Regions from separate parts of the Erwinia sp. TECH1 genome, predicted to be linked through region 2. Evidence: riboswitches for the same ligand, from Rfam matches in the RefSeq annotation. Region 2 holds a riboswitch; each other region holds the start of a gene.

Region 1 (4,192 bases), 1.4 Mb from region 2:
GCAGCGCCAGCAGGGCGCCGAGCAGCACGCCCGCGATAAGCCCGCCGGCGATTTCAGTAGCGGTAATAAGCGTGTGGTAAGCGAGATAGCCAGCGTTATCCCGCATAGCCGCAGCCACGGCGATGGGCGAGGGCAACAGAAAAGCCGGGATGCTGCCAGGCGTGGCCAGCTGCCACAGCGCCATCAGCCCGACAAATACCGTGACGCCACGGCGTATCGTTGCTGCATTCATGCCATGTCCTCTGTCAGCTGGCGCATAAGCTGCGCCTGGCTACGCAATAAATTGGGATCGTCGGGCGCTCGCGGCGGCTGACCAGCCAGCTCAGGAAGCTCGCTAAGCCCGGCAGCAGAAAGGATCAGCAGGCGATGACTGAGGCGACAGGCTTCTACTGGATCGTGCGTAATCAGCAGCACGGTGCAGTCGGCCAGCAGCTCTGCGGCCAGCGCCTGAATTTGGGCGCGGGTAATGGCATCAAGAGCGGAAAAGGGTTCATCCATTAGCACAATGGGCCGTCGCTCGTACAAGGTCCGGGCGAGCGCGACACGCTGACGCATCCCGCCCGACAGCGTGGTGGGCAGCGCGCCGGCATTGCCAGCCAGGCCCACGCGTTCAAGCAGATGTTCTGCCCATTGTCTGTCAGCTTTCTCGCCGCGTAAACGCGCACCCAGCGCGACATTATCGATCGCGCTAAGCCACGGATAGAGCAGATCCCGCTGTCCCATCCAGGCGATGCGTCCGGCAACCGGCAGCCCATCGCTACCCAGCACCGATCCTGTCGAGGGTGCAAGCAGCCCCGCAATGATCTTCAGCAGGCTGCTTTTACCGACGCCGCTGGGGCCAAGCAGAGAAGTAAAGCGGCCACCTGCCAGCGTAAAGCTCAGCTGCTTAAATAACGTACGATCGCTAAAATGCAGGCTGACCGCCTTCACCTCTATACCCGGCGTCATCGCGCTTCCGGCGTAGCACAGGCAGCATCAAGCCCCATCTGCCAGAATGCCGTTTCCAGCCGTGTCGCGGTGGCGAATATTCCCGCCAGCGCCTCAAAGCGGCTCGCGCCGCCGCGCTGGGCGGCCAGGTTTTCAAACAGCGTCAGCGAAGCCTGCACGCCGCTCAGGTAAAGCGGAGCGCCATAGTTTTCAATCCACGGCGCGTAGGGATTGCCGGTCAATACGGTTTGCGTATCGTTCAGCAAGCCGACGCCGATCTCGGCATAGCCAGCCACGCAGGGCATCAGGGCGGTCAACAGATCGAGCGCGTCGCCCGCGTGACCAATATCCAGCACATAGCGGGTATAATTTAGCGTTTCTGGCGCCTCGGTTTCCGCCGCCATCGCCTTCCCGGTCAGGCCCCACTGCGCGCAGTAGCGCACGTGGAGCGGCAGTTCGTCGACGATGGCGTTCAGCGAGCGGATTGCCGCACGCATCTCCGGCAGCGTTTGAAATTTGCTGACCAGCAGCGCGTAGGCGCGGGCAAAATGGATAAGGAACAGATAGTCCTGGATAAGGTAACGGCGAAAAGCCGACGCAGGCAGGGTGCCGTCAGCCAGCTGGCGAACAAAAGGGTGATGGATATAGTGCAGCCAGCGATCGCCGGTCTGTTGACGCAGCCGTCCGTAGAAACCGTCAAACACGGAACCTCCTCAATACTTGAGATCCGGTCAGGCGCGGGAACGTGCGTTATCTGGCTCAGCCGTCCCTTCGCTGGCATGACCCAGATCAGGTTCAAAGGGTTCGGCTTGCGCCATCTCAGCCCGTAACAGGACACCCCTCGGTGCGTATTGTTATACGGTATTTACTTTCTGTTTACAATGCGCAGGCTCAGCACCATTGTGGATTCAGGTCGCTGGCCTCTATGGGTTATTAATAGCGCCATTCGGTAACATTCTGAAAGCAAAAAACCGGTCGGAAGCCGCATGCTGTTCTAAGCTAAAAACTGGTTTGTAATGTGATGCGGAGTCGTATGAAACAACAAAATAAGACTATTGGAATAGCGCCTTACGGTGGTTCAGCGGGGGGGTGGGGAGCGTTAAAGGCCGTTGCCGACGCGATCCGCGGCCAGATGTCGGTCAAACAGGACGTGATCGCGTTGTTTAAAGTCAACCAGCCGCAGGGCTTCGATTGTCCCGGCTGCGCGTGGCCCGATCCTCAGCACGGTTCCTCCTTTGAATTTTGCGAAAATGGCGCCAAGGCCGTTTCCTGGGAAGCCACCAGCAAGCGCACCACGCCGGAATTTTTCTCTGCCCATACCGTCAGTGAGCTTTGGCAACGCAACGCTTTTGAGCTGGAAGGCGAAGGCCGTCTGACTCACCCGATGAAATACGATGCGGCCACCGATACCTATCAGCCTATAGAATGGGAAACCGCCTTCCGTGAAATCGGCGAAAAGCTGCAAAGCTACGAAGATCCGGATAGCGTGGAGTTCTATACCTCAGGCCGCGCTTCTAACGAAGCAGCGTTTCTCTGGCAGCTGTTCGCGCGCGAATACGGCACTAATAATTTCCCGGATTGCTCTAATATGTGCCATGAGCCGACCAGCGTCGGCCTGCCGCAGTCCATCGGCATAGGCAAAGGCACCATCGAACTGGAAGATTTCGATCACTGCGATCTGGTGCTGTGTATCGGCCATAACCCCGGCACTAATCATCCACGCATGCTGGGTACGCTACGTGAAGTCTCCAAACGCGGCGCAACCATCGTGGCGATCAATCCGCTGCGGGAAAGAGGGCTTGAACGCTTTACCTCTCCGCAAAGCCCGGTAGAAATGCTGTCGCTCAGCTCCACCACGCTCGCTTCTACCTATTACAAAGTGCGCGTTGGCGGCGATGCCGCCATGCTGAAAGGCGTGATGAAGTGTCTGCTGGTGATGCACGAGCGGGCGCTGGCGGCCGGAGAGCCCGGCGTGCTGGACGAAAGCTTTATCAGCGAACATACCGAAGGTTTTGACGCCCTGAAGGCGGACCTGGATGCCACCGACTGGCCGCATATTCTGAAAGTCTCCGGTATGACGTTTGAAGAGATCCAGAATATTGCCCACCTGTATGCCAAAGCAGAAAGAACCATTATCTGTTACGGCATGGGTATCACCCAGCACCAGTACGGCACGCAAAATGTACAGCAAATCGCTAACCTGCTGTTGATGCGTGGCAATATCGGCAAGAAAGGCGCGGGCATCTGCCCACTGCGCGGCCACTCTAACGTACAGGGCGATCGTACCGTCGGCATTACTGAAATCCCGCCGCAGTCGCTGCTGGACAACCTGGAAAAAGTGTTTGGCTTTAAGCCGCCGCAGAAACATGGACACGGTGCGGTGCAGGCTATTCAGGCGATCCGCGACGGCCACTCCAAAGCACTGCTTTGCCTGGGCGGCAACCTGGCGGAGGCGATCTCCGATCCGCAGCAAACCTTCGAGGCGATGCGCAAGCTGGATCTGGTGGTGCATATGGCGACCAAGCTGAACCGCTCGCATCTGCTGTTGGGCAAACATAACTATCTGCTGCCGGTGCTTGGCCGAACCGAAATCGACAGGCAGGCATCGGGCGAGCAGAGCGTGACCGTGGAAGATTCCATGTCGATGGTGCACGCCTCGCGCGGCTCGCTGAAGCCCGCTTCGGAATGGCTGAAGTCGGAGCCGGCCATCGTAGCGGGTCTGGCGAAAGCCACGCTGCCCAACACTAAGGTGAACTGGGACAGAATGATCGGCGACTACAGCTTTATCCGCCAGGCTATCGAAGCCGTTTTCCCGGCCTTTGAGGATTTTAACCGCAAGATCCTACAGCCGGGCGGCTTCCGTCTTTACAACGCCGCGTCGGAACGCAAATGGCTGACGCCGTCGGGTAAAGCGCAGTTTAAGATCATGCAGGGCATTAACGAGGATCCGCGTTCGCTGAAGTGCCACGATTTGGTGCTGACGACGCTGCGCAGTCACGATCAGTACAACACCACGCTGTACGGGCTGAACGATCGCTATCGCGGCGTGACGGGAAGGCGGGACGTGCTGTTTATCTCGGCAGATGAGGCAGAAAAACGCCGCCTGCGGGTCGGCGACAAGGTGCATATGGTGGCGCTCGATCCGGACGGCAAGCAGACCTCGCGACGCCTGGATAATCTGACGATAGTGGTTTACGACATGGCGCCTGGCTCGGTCGCGGCCTACTATCCGGAAGCCAACGTGCTGGTGCCGCTGGACAGCTTC
Region 2 (4,192 bases):
CAGGTTGCTGTTCAGGCCGCTGGCAGTCACGGCCAACAGCGGCGGCGCGATCAGCAGCAGCAGCAGCAACAGCAGTACGCCGTCCAGCAGCTTCGCGCCCGGCGCTTCCTGCTTATCCCGCCAGCCTTGCAGATGAGTGGTGCCTGACGGCAGCGCTTTACTCAGCCGCTGGCTCAGCAACACCAGGCTCAGGCAGCAGATCATTTGCAGCAGCGCCAGTAAGGCGGCGCGGCCGGGATCGTAATCAAAATTCAGCGCCTGAAAAATCGCCAGCTCGATAGTGGTGGCCTTAGGGCCGCCGCCCAGCGCCAGCACGGTGGCGAAGCTGGCGAAGCAGAGCATAAAGATCAGCGAGCCGACCGGCAGCAGCTGGCGCCGCAGCCAGGGCCACTCAACCAGGCGAAACTGATGCCAGCCCGTGACGCCCAGCTGCGCGGCCAGCTGGCGCTGTTCGGTGGGGATTTGCTCCAGCGTTTGCAGTAGCAGCCTGGCGGCCAGCGGCAGGTTAAAAAAGACGTGCGCCAACAAAATGCCCTGCAAACCATAAGGCGTAAAGTGATAGTCCACGCCCAGCCAGGCGCACAGCGACGCCAGCCATCCCGTACGCCCGTAAACGCTGAGGATACCGAATACCGCCACCAGCACCGGCAGCACCAGCGTCATCGCGCAAAGGCGCAGCACGAGTTGCCTGCCCGGAAAGCGGCGGCGATACAACGCCCGCGCCAGCGGCACGGCGGGCGTCAGCGCCAGCAAAGCGGAGAGAAACGCCTGCCAGAAGGAAAAGCGGAGGACGTGCCACAGATAGCTGTCTTCCCAAAGCGCGCGGGCGCTGACCGGCGCGTTGCGCCCCAGCGCGATAAAGGCGAGCAGCGCCACGGCGACCAGCAGCGTGGCGGCCAGGCAGCCAGGAACGAGGCTGCCTGAAGGCTGATAGCTGGCTAGCGGCTGACGGCGCGTTGCCATTCGCTGATCCATTGGCTGCGATGGCTGGCGACGTCCTGCGACGAATATTGCAGCGTGGTTTTCGGCAGGGTCAGCGTGTCAAAGCCTGCCGGCAGCTTGCCCGCCACGGCGGGATACATCCAGTTGCCCTGCGGAATGGTCTGCTGGAAAGGCTGAGCCAGTATAAACTGCATAAACTTCTGCGCCAGCTGCGGCTGTTTACTGGTTTTAAGCTGCCCGGCGACTTCCACCTGGAGGTAATGACCTTCACTAAAGTCGGCAGCGGCATACTGCGTTTTTTTCTCGGCAATCAAATGATAAGCGGGTGAGGTGGTGTAGCTCAGCACCATGTCGGCTTCGCCCTTCAGAAACAGGCCGTAAGCCTCGCTCCAGCCTTTGGTCACGGTCACGGTTTTCTGCGCCAGCTTCTGCCAGGCGGCGGGCGCGTTATCGCCATAGACTTTCTGCATCCACAGCAGCAGGCCCAGTCCCGGCGTGCTGGTGCGCGGATCTTCGTAGATAATTTTCAGCGGCTGACTGCCCTCGACCAGCTCTTTCAGGCTTTTGGGCGGGTTTTGCAGTTTAGTTTTGTCATAGACAAAGGCGAACCAGCCGTAGTCGTAGGGAACGAAAGTGCTGTTTGACCAGCCGCCCGGCACGGTGACGCTGCGCGTATCGACGCCGCTGGCGGCAAACAGTCCGGTTTTTTCCGCCGCGTCCAGCAGGTTGTTATCCAGCCCCAGCACCACGTCGGCGCGGCTGTTTTTCCCTTCCATACGCAGGCGGTTCAGCAGCGCGACGCCGTCGGGCAGGGCGACATAGCGCAGCTCGCAGCCGCAGTCGGCCTCAAAAGCCTTTTTAATGGCCGGACCGGGTCCCCATTCGGAAGAGAAGGAGTCATAGGTATAAACCGTCAGCGCGGGTTTGGCGGCAACGGCGGAAAGCGAGCAGAGCAGCAGCAGAGGCAGGATTTTTTTTAGCACCTGGAGTTCCTTGAGGGTCAGGCGACGCGCGATCTGAGCAGGTGAAGCACTCTCAAATCCCTACGCCGGTATTAGCCGGGTCAGGTTCGACGGGTTTATCTCAGCGTCGGCCAATGCCGCGCACCCCGTTGAGAACGGCTTATTCTAATGATTTCTACAGGGTAGCGAAAGCATCATGATTCGGGCGGTGCAAACCACGCGGACTTGAAGTCAAACCAGCCCAGCGTATTCATGCGCACCCCGCGCATACTGCGTTCGCCTTCCAGCAGCAGCCAGTGATGGAAAAGCGGATGAAAGTAGCAGTCGGCTGTCAGCTGCCTGCTCCAGTCGGCCAGCGGGAGCTGCTGTTCGCGCCAGCGCTGCGCATCCTGCTGCCAGTCAATCGGCACGCAGTGTTGCAGCAGCGGGATCTCATACAGCAGGGCAAACAGCGAAAACTCCAGCGGCAGCGTAAAGTTAGCGCTGCCCAGCCAGATGTCGCTTTCCGCCTCGCCCTGATGCCAGCTGGCGTAATCGACCTGCTTCGTAACCAGCGTCACCCCTTGCGCAGCCAGCAGCGGCTGGAGCAAATTAGCAATAGCCTGATGCTCAAGATGATCGCCATACCAGGTCAGCGTAAGCGAGGTCAGGCCCGTCGGCTTTTCCGGCGCGTCCAGATCGCGTCGATGATGCCAGCGCGGCAGCAGCCCGTAGGCCGGAAACCAGTAGCGCTGATAGCCCGCTCCGGCACGGTTCAGCAACGCTATCGGGTTGGCGATGGCGCTGACCCAGCGACGGATCTGCTCGTCCCGTCCCAGCGGCGAACGCTGGTCGAACAGCAGAAAATAGCAGCCTTCTTCAAGGCGGCTCTCTTCCGATTTTTCATCCAGGCTGCCGCCTTCCAGCCTGACGCCGGAATAGACCAGCTCCTCGCTGATTTCCGGTAATACCCAGATGTTGACCTCATCAAGCAGCGCGCGGTAGCCGAAATAGGCGTCGAAGGCTTCGATCTTAAGCTGGCTCTGCTGATTACGCACCACGGCATAGGGCCCGGTGCCGACGGGCTGACGGCTGAAATCGGGCAGAAAAGGCCACTCTTTCGGCACGATCAGCGCGCCGACGCCCGCCAGCAGCCACGGCAGCCAGCGGTCGGGCTGGTGCAGATGAATATCCAGCGTCCAGGGCGTGGAAGAGTGAATACGGACGATATTGGCGAAAAGCGGCTGCGTCCGCGCGCGTTCCAGCGTGGCGATCACATCCGCCATCTCCAGCTCGCGTCCGTGATGGAAATGCACCGCAGGGCGTAAATAGAAGCGCCAGTGCAGCGAAGAAACCGACTGCCAGTGGTGGGCGATATCCGGCTCGATTTCCCCGTTTTCCTCATTTATGCGCGTCAGGCCGCTGAAGATCTGCCGGGCCAGATGCGTTTCCGAACGACGCAACGCGGTGGCGGGATTCAGGTTCAGCAGCGAGCGATAATAGAGCACCCGCAGGATATGTTTTCCCTGGCGAAAGCTGCGGCCGAGATGAGAGAGCAGCATCTGCCGCACGGTATTTTTATCGCCGACCAGCTGCACCAGCTGATCGATGCGATCCTGCTCCAGCAGGTCTTCCGCGCGCTGCTGCTGCAGCGCCAGGCCCGTATAGTGAAACGTCAGCTTCGAGCGCTTGCCGCGCCCGGCTTCTGCCTGCCAGGTTAGCCAGCCCGCCTGCTGCATGGCGCCAAGCAGGTTACGCATATGGCGACGCGAACAGCTAAGCTGGAGCGCCAGCTGGTCGAGCGTGGTTTCCTGCGGCTGGCCCTCGCAGCTCTGCCAGAGCCGGATAAACTGCTGCTGTAAACGCGTTGATTGCATAAAAGGGGAACTCTTGCTGAAAAGTCGCCTGTTTTTCTTGCCCTATATTAAGGCAATACTGGTTAGCGATGAAAGTGCGGGAGGCATTCTTTTGAATGGCGCGCTTTCAAGACTTTATATCTGAGTAAGGTGTGCTTTCACCAGCCAGCAGGCGTCTTGCCCGCTGGCTTTTTTCATTTCCCGTTTTCTTCTATGCTTGCTGTTTGCGCCCGCGTGCGGGCCTCTTTATTTGCAAGGGATGTGGTATGAAATCGTTGCTTACGCGTCAACGTCGTATTAACCCGGTTTACCTCGCTTTTATGGCTGTCTCTTTTATGGTGGGTATCGCGGGGGCGCTACAGGCGCCAACGCTGAGCCTGTTTCTGACGCGCGAAGTGGGCGAGCGGCCATTCTGGGTGGGGCTGTTTTATACCGTGAACGCAATTGCCGGTA
Region 3 (4,192 bases), 2.1 Mb from region 2:
CGTCAGGCTTCGCGACGCACTAATGAAATGAAAATTGCCGCATGTCTACTGCCTATATCATTACCGCCAGCGAACCAGTCAATCAGCAAATCTATCGCTTTTTACGCCAGGATATTGTGACCTGCGTGATTTCACCGGGTGCCTTACTGTCTGAAAAAGAGGTTTCTGCCCGTTTCAGCGTCTCGCGCCAGCCGGTGCGGGAAGCCTTTATTAAGCTGGCCGAGGCCGATCTGGTGCAAATTCTGCCGCAGCGCGGCACCTTTGTGCGCAAGATTTCTGCGCGACGCGTTGCCGACGGCCGTTTTATTCGTGAAGCGGTGGAAACGGCGGTAATAAGGCGAGCGGCGACGGAAGCGACCCCAGAGGCGCTGGCCCGGCTGGAGCATAATTTGCGCCTGCAAAAGCTGTCTGCGGAGCGCAACGACAGCCAGGCGTTTTTGCTGCTGGATGATGAGTTCCACCGCCTTATCGCGCAGAGCATCAACTGTGAGCTGGCATGGGAAACGGTAGAAAATATCAAGGCGACGATGGATCGCGTGCGCTTCCTGACCCTCAGTAAGGTTTCGCCGCCGGAAAGCCTGATCAATCAGCATGAAGAGATCCTGCAGGCGCTGCTGGCGAAAGACGCCGACGCCGCCGAACGGGCGCTGCGGCATCATTTGCAGGAGATGATTTTTTCCATCACGCCGATTGCAGAGCAAAACGGCGCGTGGTTTGAACAGGAGTAATCCTGCCGGGCTGGCGAGCGGTTCCGGCCGTCAGCGTCCTTCCACCCGCGCGTCTCATCACTACCGCTACACGCGCCGGTTCAGCCGTAACGTTTTCGCTCGTCGATGCACTACTAATCATCCTCTCCCGGCCCGTCAGCAGTTTGCCCGCTGATAGCGTTCCAGCGCGCTACCACCAGCGGTAGAAATGATGCACCGGGCCAATGCCTTTACCCACTTCCAGCGTATCTGCGTGCTGCAATGCGCCCTGCAGCCACTGTTTCGCTGCGCTTACCGTACCCGGCCAGCTGGTATGACGCGGGCGCAGCGCGGCCAGCGCGGAAGAAAGCGTGCAGCCGGTGCCGTGCGTATTTTTAGTCGGCACGCGCGGCGCGGTAAAGCGCTCTTCTCCTTCCGGGGTCAGCAGCCAGTCCGGGCTTTCGTTGTCGCTCAGGTGGCCGCCTTTCATCAGCACCGCCTGACAGCCCAGCGCCAGCAGCGCCCTGCCCTGTTGCAGCATCTCCTGTTCGTTGCGGGCCGGTGAGCACTCCAGCAGCGCAGCGGCTTCCGGCAGATTCGGCGTGATAATGGAAACCTGCGGCAGCAGTTTTTCCCGCAGCGTCGCCACGGCCCGCCCGGAAAGCAGCGGATCGCCGCTTTTCGCCAGCATCACCGTATCCAACACCCGCCAGGGGATCGCCGCCTTTGCCAGCCCTTCTGCTACCGCCTCCACAATATCGCTGTCCTGCAACATACCGATTTTGACGCTGTCGATGCGCACGTCGCTTAATACCGAGGCTAGCTGGGCCGAAACAAAATCGGCCGCCACGGGATAGACGGCCTGCACGCCGCAGGTGTTCTGCGCCACCAGCGCGGTGATCACGCTGGTACCGTAGGCTTCAAGCGCGGAGAACGTTTTCAGATCGGCCTGGATCCCGGCTCCGCCGCTGGGATCCGTACCGGCGATGGTCAATGCGTTGACTCTCATACCGCCTCCTTGTACAGACGGTAGAGCGCATCGAGAAACAGCGGTTCAAAGGTGCCCGGCCCGTTGGCCGCCGCCGCCGCCTGCTCGCCCGCCTGGCTCATTACCCGACAGGCGGCAGCGATATGCAGCAGCCTGTCGCCCGGCAGTGCGCAAAATGCGGCCACCACGGCGGAGAGCGCGCAGCCCGTGCCGACCACGCGCGTCATCAGCGGAGAGCCGCCCGATACCGCCAGCAGCCGCCGTCCATCGGTGACGTAATCCGTTTCGCACGTCACGGCAACCACCGCGCCGCTGGACTGCGCCAGCTGAATAGCGGCCTCCAGCGCGGCGGAAGGATGATGCTGGCTGTCGACGCCGCGACCGGAAACCGCCTGTCGGGCCAGCGCCATAATTTCAGAGGCGTTGCCGCGAATGGCGGCAGGACGGAATGCCAGCAGCCGCTGGCAAAAATCGCTGCGAAAAGTCAGCGCGCCGACGGCAACCGGATCCAGCGTCCACGGTCGGCCTGCCGCCGTCGCTCCCTGCACCGCGGCCAGCATCGCTTCGCTACGTGCAGCGGTCAGCGTGCCGACGTTGATCAGCACGGCATCGGCAATGGCGCTGAACTGTGCCGCTTCCACAGGTTCAGTCACCATCGCGGGCGACGCGTCCAGCGCCAGCAGCACGTTAGCCGTCAGGCTTTGTACCACATCATTGGTCAGGCAGTGAACCAGCGGCGACCGCTGGCGGAACAGAGCAAGAGACGCGGCCGGGCTGGCCGTATAGTGAGTAGGTTGGATCATAGCGCTCCCAACCGGCGATCAAGAAGGCGATGCGATAAAGCATCTGACTTCCCTCCGCTGGCATTATCCAGTTCAGGTTCAACGGGTATTTCTCAGCCTTCACAAGGAAGGGCACCCCGAGTCGTAGTGCTTGCCAGCATAGGGAAACGCGCTGTTTTACGCAAGCGCGGAACGGCTTGCTAACGCAGATAGCGCCAGGGTTTACACTGCTGCCAGCGCCAGCGCCAGCAGCAGCAGCGGCGGACGGCATGGATTGGCGGCCTGGCCTGGGATTACACGCTGCCGATAGTCCCTGGCACCCTGCATCTGGGCATGGACATGCACTGGCTTCATCGTCCGGCAGGCCAGGGCAAAGTAACCGTTAGCGATGGCCACAACCGTGACGCCTTCCGTACCGGCAACGGCGGCGATGCGCTGGCTGTGCAAGCGGAGGCCAGGCTGGCCGTTACCGACAATGTGACCTTCTCCACCCGCCTCAACCATCAGCGCAGGCTGCAACGGGAAGGCGCCAACGACTGGCTGCTGGCTGGCGGCGTGACGGTGAATTTCTGATTATTTTCCGGCGGTCTCTTTTGCCGCCGGGAATTTTTGCGTCATACTCTCCGATCCCGTAGCGGCTTTTGATAAAGTCCGCCCATTCGCTAATCTGAACGCCATCCCTGTCCTGACGAGAAGTAAGATGACAAGACCGCTTAATGAACAATACGGCATCAGCGTCGCGGCGCTGCAAATGCTGCACTATCTGCAACAGATAGCGCGCGGCGATCGTGCCTTTACCATTCAGGATACCGTGCTGAATAGCCGCTGTAACGTTACGCCCCCCGACAATTTCCGCCTGCTGGATCAGCTTTTTGAAGCGGGCAAAATCGATTATGACTATCGCGGCACGGGCATTGAGGGCGAAAGACACGTAAAGCCCGTCTGGGGAGAGAACGGATGACGGTACGCGCCTTTACCGAAGCCGACCGCCCTTTTCTGCGCACGCTGTTTCTGGCCGCCCGCAAGGCGAACTGGCACTGGCTTGACGGCAGCGCCTGGCAGCTGGAGGATTTCGACCGCGTAACGCTGGGCGAACGCATCCTGGTCGCCGAGCACGACGGCCACCGCACGGGCTTTGCCGCGCTGCTGCCCGCCGATAATTTTTTGCACAGTTTATTTGTCGACCCGGCGTGTCAGGGTCAGGGTATTGGCAGCGAGCTGCTGGAGGCGGTGCAGGCCGGCTTCACGTCGACCGGCGCGCTAAAGTGCCTTAAGGCAAACGACCGGGCGCTGGCTTTTTATCAGGGTCACGGCTGGCAGGTTATCAGCAGCGGTGAAGGCGAACAGGGAGAATATCTGCTGCTGCACTACGTGCTGTAAAAGAAAACGGGCGCCTGGTGCGCCCGTATCGCACATTTGCCGTCAGACTACACGGAAAGCGATATCGTCCGGGATCACTTCGCCATCCCAGTAGAGCTGTGCGGCGACCTGGCCTGCCAGCTGGCGATACAGCCAGGTAAATTCGCTGTCGGGACGGCGCACCACCGTCGGCATTCCGTCGTCCAGATCCTCGCGCAGCGTGATGTGCAGCGGCAGCTGGCTCAGCAGGCGCGTGTGATACTGTTCCGCCAGCGCCAGCGCGCCGCCGCTGCCGAAAATCGGCTCGTGATGACCGCAGTTGCTGCACACGTGCACGCTCATGTTCTCGACGATGCCCAGCACCGGCACGCTGACCT
Region 4 (4,192 bases), 580 kb from region 2:
CCAGCGCGATGTAGGATGGGCGCTCGGCCAGCGCGCGATCCAGTTCCGCGTCATCATGCGTGGATAACCCCAGCCGCAGCCCGGCGCGGTGGATCGCATCCAGATCGGCAATAGCCAGATCTTTTTGGCCCAGGTGTACGCCATAGGCGCCATGCTGAATCGCCAGCCGCCAGTAATCGTTGATAAACAGACGGGCCTGATAGCGTTTACCTAACTCGATGGCCGCGGCGATATCCTGTTCCACCGCCGCTTCCGGCAGATCTTTAATGCGCAGCTGGATAGTGCGCACGCCAGCCGCCAGCAAACGCTCGATCCAGATGACGCTGTCCACCACCGGATAAAGCCCCAGCCTGGCTGCCGTCAGGGGAAAAGCGCTACGGCTCATTATTTTTCCTCCTGCGTTAAGGCATCCATGGCATGGTAAAGCTCGCCGCCACGACGGCGGAACGTCTCTGACATCTCCGCCATGCCGATCGCTATCGGCTCTGCTTCCGCTTCCTGTTTTGCTGCGTATTCGCGGACTTCCTGGGTGATTTTCATCGAGCAGAATTTCGGGCCGCACATGGAGCAGAAGTGGGCAACCTTACCGGACTCCTGCGGCAGCGTTTCATCGTGGAAAGCGCGTGCGGTATGCGGATCCAGCGCCAGGTTGAACTGATCTTCCCAGCGGAATTCAAAACGCGCTTTCGACATGGCGTTGTCACGGATCTGCGCGCCGGGATGGCCTTTGGCAAGATCCGCCGCGTGGGCCGCGATCTTGTAGGTAATCAAACCTTGTTTGACATCTTCTTTATTCGGCAGGCCCAGATGTTCTTTCGGCGTAACGTAGCAGAGCATGGCGCAGCCGAACCAGCCAATCATCGCCGCGCCGATGCCGGAGGTAAAATGGTCGTAGCCAGGCGCGATATCGGTAGTCAGCGGGCCAAGCGTATAGAAAGGCGCCTCGTGGCAGTGTTCGAGCTGCTCGGTCATATTGCGTCTGATCATTTGCATCGGCACGTGTCCCGGCCCTTCAATCATCACCTGCACGTCATATTCCCAGGCGATTTTCGTCAGCTCGCCCAGCGTGCGCAGCTCGGCAAACTGCGCCTCGTCGTTGGCATCCTGTATTGAGCCAGGACGCAGGCCGTCACCCAGCGACAGCGAGACGTCGTAAGCGGCGCAGATCTCGCAAATGTCACTGAAGCGTTCGTAGAGAAAGCTTTCACGATGATGCGACAGGCACCACTTCGCCATAATGGAGCCGCCGCGCGAAACGATGCCGGTCAGGCGTTTCGCCGTCATCGGCACATAGCGCAGCAGCACGCCGGCATGGATGGTGAAGTAATCCACGCCCTGCTCAGCCTGCTCCAGCAGTGTGTCGCGGAATATTTCCCAGTTGAGGTCTTCCGCCACGCCGTTGACTTTTTCCAGCGCCTGATAGATCGGCACCGTACCAATCGGCAGCGGGCTGTTGCGCAGGATCCACTCGCGGGTTTCATGGATATTTCGCCCGGTGGAGAGGTCCATCACCGTATCCGCTCCCCAGCGTGCCGACCAGACCAGCTTTTCGACCTCTTCTTCAATCGAAGAACTGACCGCAGAGTTGCCGATATTGGCGTTGATCTTCACCAGGAAATTGCGGCCGATAATCATCGGCTCCGATTCAGGATGGTTGATATTGGCCGGGATAATCGCGCGTCCGGCAGCCACTTCCTGACGAACAAACTCGGCGGTGATATTTTCCGGCAGCCGCGCGCCAAAATCCTGTCCCGGATGCTGCTGCAACAGCACCTCGCTGCGAACGCGCTCGCGGCCCATGTTTTCGCGCAGCGCGATAAATTCCATTTCCGGCGTGATAATGCCCTGGCGCGCGTAGTGCAGCTGCGTGACGCGGCGACCAGCCTGGGCGCGGCGCGGCCGCGGCAGATTCTCAAAGCGCAGATGATCAAGCCCTTCGTCCGCCAGACGCTGCTGCGTATAAACGGAGCTTAATTGCTCAATCGGTTGCGTATCGGCGCGCTCTGCAATCCAGCTTTCCCGCAGCCTGGCGATACCGGCACGCACGTCAATAGCGGCGTCGGGATCGCCATAAGGGCCGGCGGTATCGTAAACCGGCACCGGTTCGTTTTCTTCAAACTGTGGATTGTCTTTGCCGCCGCCGGTCAGGGTGGGCGAGAGCTGAATTTCACGCATGGGAACGCGCAGATCGGCTCGCGAACCGGTCAGATAAATGCGTCTGGAATTGGGGAAAGCAGTGCCCTGTAAAGCAGCGATAAACTGCTGCGCTTCAGCGCGCTGTTCGCGGCGGTTGGATTTCTTAACCTGGGTAGACATAGCAAGTTCCTGACTTAAGGGAAATTTGCTTGTCCGGAGTTCGGAGGAGTAAGCGCAGAGCCGATGGCCCTGACCTGGATCTTTACTCTTGTTCCCTTCGCAGGTTCTAACCTGATCAGGTTCCGCGGATCCCGAATTAACGGTCTCAGCCCCGAGGGGCACTCCGACAAGAAGAAGTCTGGCTTTCGCCAGAGGCAATCATGCGATTGCCTTTTCAGCATAAAGGGGCGTTATGGAAAGCTCAAGGGATTAAACAGTTAACTTTTCAGGCAGGACGAGCCATCGCAGAGTCATTAGCGGCGGACTTATCCGCATACTTCTCCAGCGCCAGCTGAATAAATTTATCTTCCAGGGTGAAGCGGGCTTCCAGCGCTTCGCCGACGATCGACAGCGCCTGCTGGAACTCCAGATAGTTATCGTGATCGATGGCGTTTTCCAGATGGGCGTCGTAAATCGCCATAATCTGTTCGGTATTCGCCTGTAGCGAAGGATAAATCAGCGCCGCTTTGGCCAGCTGGTCGGTGCCTTCCATTTCCTGAATAAACCGTTCGTACGCCGTGAAGTGGCCGGTTGAGAGATAATCAACCAGGCTTTGACAGAAGTTATCCAGCGCCTCTTCGTCGAGCGTAGTCAGCGATTCTTTGTTAGGCTTCATGCCAACCATTTGATAATAAGCAACTAACAACTGCTTGCGTGAGTGAAGGCAAAAGTCTACCAGTTCGCTGCATCCGCCTACGCGTGAGGCCAAAACTTCCAGCTGGTCAAGCATGAGTGACTCCAAAAGTGTTATTTTAACTGTCTATCCCAATCCGGTAAGTGCGTGAAGTGAGGATGAGCAATTTATGGAACTTGAGATTTCAAGCGTAGACGCTGGCTGGTGGATTGTCAGCCATGAACAGAAACTTTGGCTGCCAAAAGGTCAATTACCGTACGGAAACGCACAAGATTTAGGCCTGGCCGGCTCGAAAGGCGCGCTGATTGGCGAATGGCAGGGCGAACCTGTACGGCTGATTAGCGAAAATCGTCCGGAAGGGATGGCGTCGCTGCGGCAGCTGCTCGATCAGGATCCCGCCCTGTTTCAGCTGGCGGGACGCGGCATCCAGCTGGCCGAATTTTATCGCTCGCATCAGTGGTGCGGCTACTGTGGACACGCGATGCATCGCAGCAAAACGGAATGGGCCTGCCTGTGTGGCCACTGCCGCCAGCGCTATTATCCGCAAATTGCGCCCTGCATCATCGTGGCCATTCGTCGCGGCGATGAAATCCTGCTGGCTCAGCATACCCGACACCGCAACGGCATCTACACGGTGCTGGCGGGTTTTGTGGAGGTAGGCGAAACGCTGGAGCAAACCGTAGCGCGCGAGGTGATGGAGGAGAGCGGCATCAAGGTGAAAAACCTGCGCTATGTTTCCTCGCAGCCCTGGCCTTTCCCGCAGTCATTGATGATGGCGTTTATGGCCGACTACGACAGCGGCGAGATCAACATTGATCCCAAAGAGCTGCTGGATGCCAACTGGTATCGCTACGACGCCTTGCCACAGCTGCCGCCGGCGGGAACGGTGGCCCGTCGGCTGATAGAAGACACCGTCGCGCTCTGCCGCGCCGCTGCGGAATAACTGATATACTGTGCGTCTGAATGAAAAAGAGTCCTGAAGATGAGTGAACTGAAGAACGATCGTTATTTGCGTGCTCTGCTGCGTCAGCCGGTAGACGTTACGCCCGTATGGATGATGCGTCAGGCCGGACGGTATTTGCCGGAGTACAAGGCGACGCGCGCCCAGGCCGGCGACTTTATGTCGCTGTGTAAAAATGCTGAGCTGGCCTGTGAAGTCACGCTGCAACCGCTGCGTCGCTACGCGCTGGATGCGGCGATCCT

The links. Region 2 has a riboswitch for thiamine pyrophosphate ahead of thiB (thiamine ABC transporter substrate binding subunit). Riboswitches for the same ligand answer to the same signal wherever they lie in the genome.
Region 1: linked by a shared signal. The riboswitch ahead of ACVWZ0_RS11355 (TenA family protein) and the one ahead of thiB (thiamine ABC transporter substrate binding subunit) in region 2 are both predicted to bind thiamine pyrophosphate.
Region 3: linked by a shared signal. The riboswitch ahead of thiM (hydroxyethylthiazole kinase) and the one ahead of thiB (thiamine ABC transporter substrate binding subunit) in region 2 are both predicted to bind thiamine pyrophosphate.
Region 4: linked by a shared signal. The riboswitch ahead of thiC (phosphomethylpyrimidine synthase ThiC) and the one ahead of thiB (thiamine ABC transporter substrate binding subunit) in region 2 are both predicted to bind thiamine pyrophosphate.

The regions. Positions count from the first base shown of each region.
Region 1 covers NZ_JBSRZK010000001.1:2,421,673-2,425,864, forward strand. Annotated here, with positions in the region: gene ACVWZ0_RS11345 (ABC transporter permease) at 1-232, opposite strand, end outside; gene ACVWZ0_RS11350 (ABC transporter ATP-binding protein) at 229-948, opposite strand; gene ACVWZ0_RS11355 (TenA family protein) at 945-1,631, opposite strand; TPP riboswitch at 1,677-1,779, opposite strand; gene ACVWZ0_RS11360 (FdhF/YdeP family oxidoreductase) at 1,961-4,192, shown strand, end outside.
Region 2 covers NZ_JBSRZK010000001.1:1,033,198-1,037,389, forward strand. Annotated here, with positions in the region: gene thiP (thiamine/thiamine pyrophosphate ABC transporter permease ThiP) at 1-963, opposite strand, end outside; gene thiB (thiamine ABC transporter substrate binding subunit) at 939-1,925, opposite strand; TPP riboswitch at 1,965-2,063, opposite strand; gene sgrR (HTH-type transcriptional regulator SgrR) at 2,099-3,760, opposite strand; gene ACVWZ0_RS04775 (sugar efflux transporter) at 4,006-4,192, shown strand, end outside.
Region 3 covers NZ_JBSRZK010000001.1:3,170,776-3,174,967, forward strand. Annotated here, with positions in the region: gene ACVWZ0_RS14915 (GntR family transcriptional regulator) at 42-728, shown strand; gene thiD (bifunctional hydroxymethylpyrimidine kinase/phosphomethylpyrimidine kinase) at 898-1,695, opposite strand; gene thiM (hydroxyethylthiazole kinase) at 1,692-2,477, opposite strand; TPP riboswitch at 2,510-2,606, opposite strand; gene ACVWZ0_RS14930 (hypothetical protein) at 2,679-2,801, opposite strand; gene ACVWZ0_RS14935 (hypothetical protein) at 2,796-3,029, shown strand; gene ACVWZ0_RS14940 (hypothetical protein) at 3,157-3,417, shown strand; gene ACVWZ0_RS14945 (GNAT family N-acetyltransferase) at 3,414-3,836, shown strand; gene apbC (iron-sulfur cluster carrier protein ApbC) at 3,879-4,192, opposite strand, start outside.
Region 4 covers NZ_JBSRZK010000001.1:457,910-462,101, forward strand. Annotated here, with positions in the region: gene thiE (thiamine phosphate synthase) at 1-385, opposite strand, end outside; gene thiC (phosphomethylpyrimidine synthase ThiC) at 385-2,316, opposite strand; TPP riboswitch at 2,392-2,492, opposite strand; gene rsd (sigma D regulator) at 2,582-3,085, opposite strand; gene nudC (NAD(+) diphosphatase) at 3,159-3,932, shown strand; gene hemE (uroporphyrinogen decarboxylase) at 3,972-4,192, shown strand, end outside.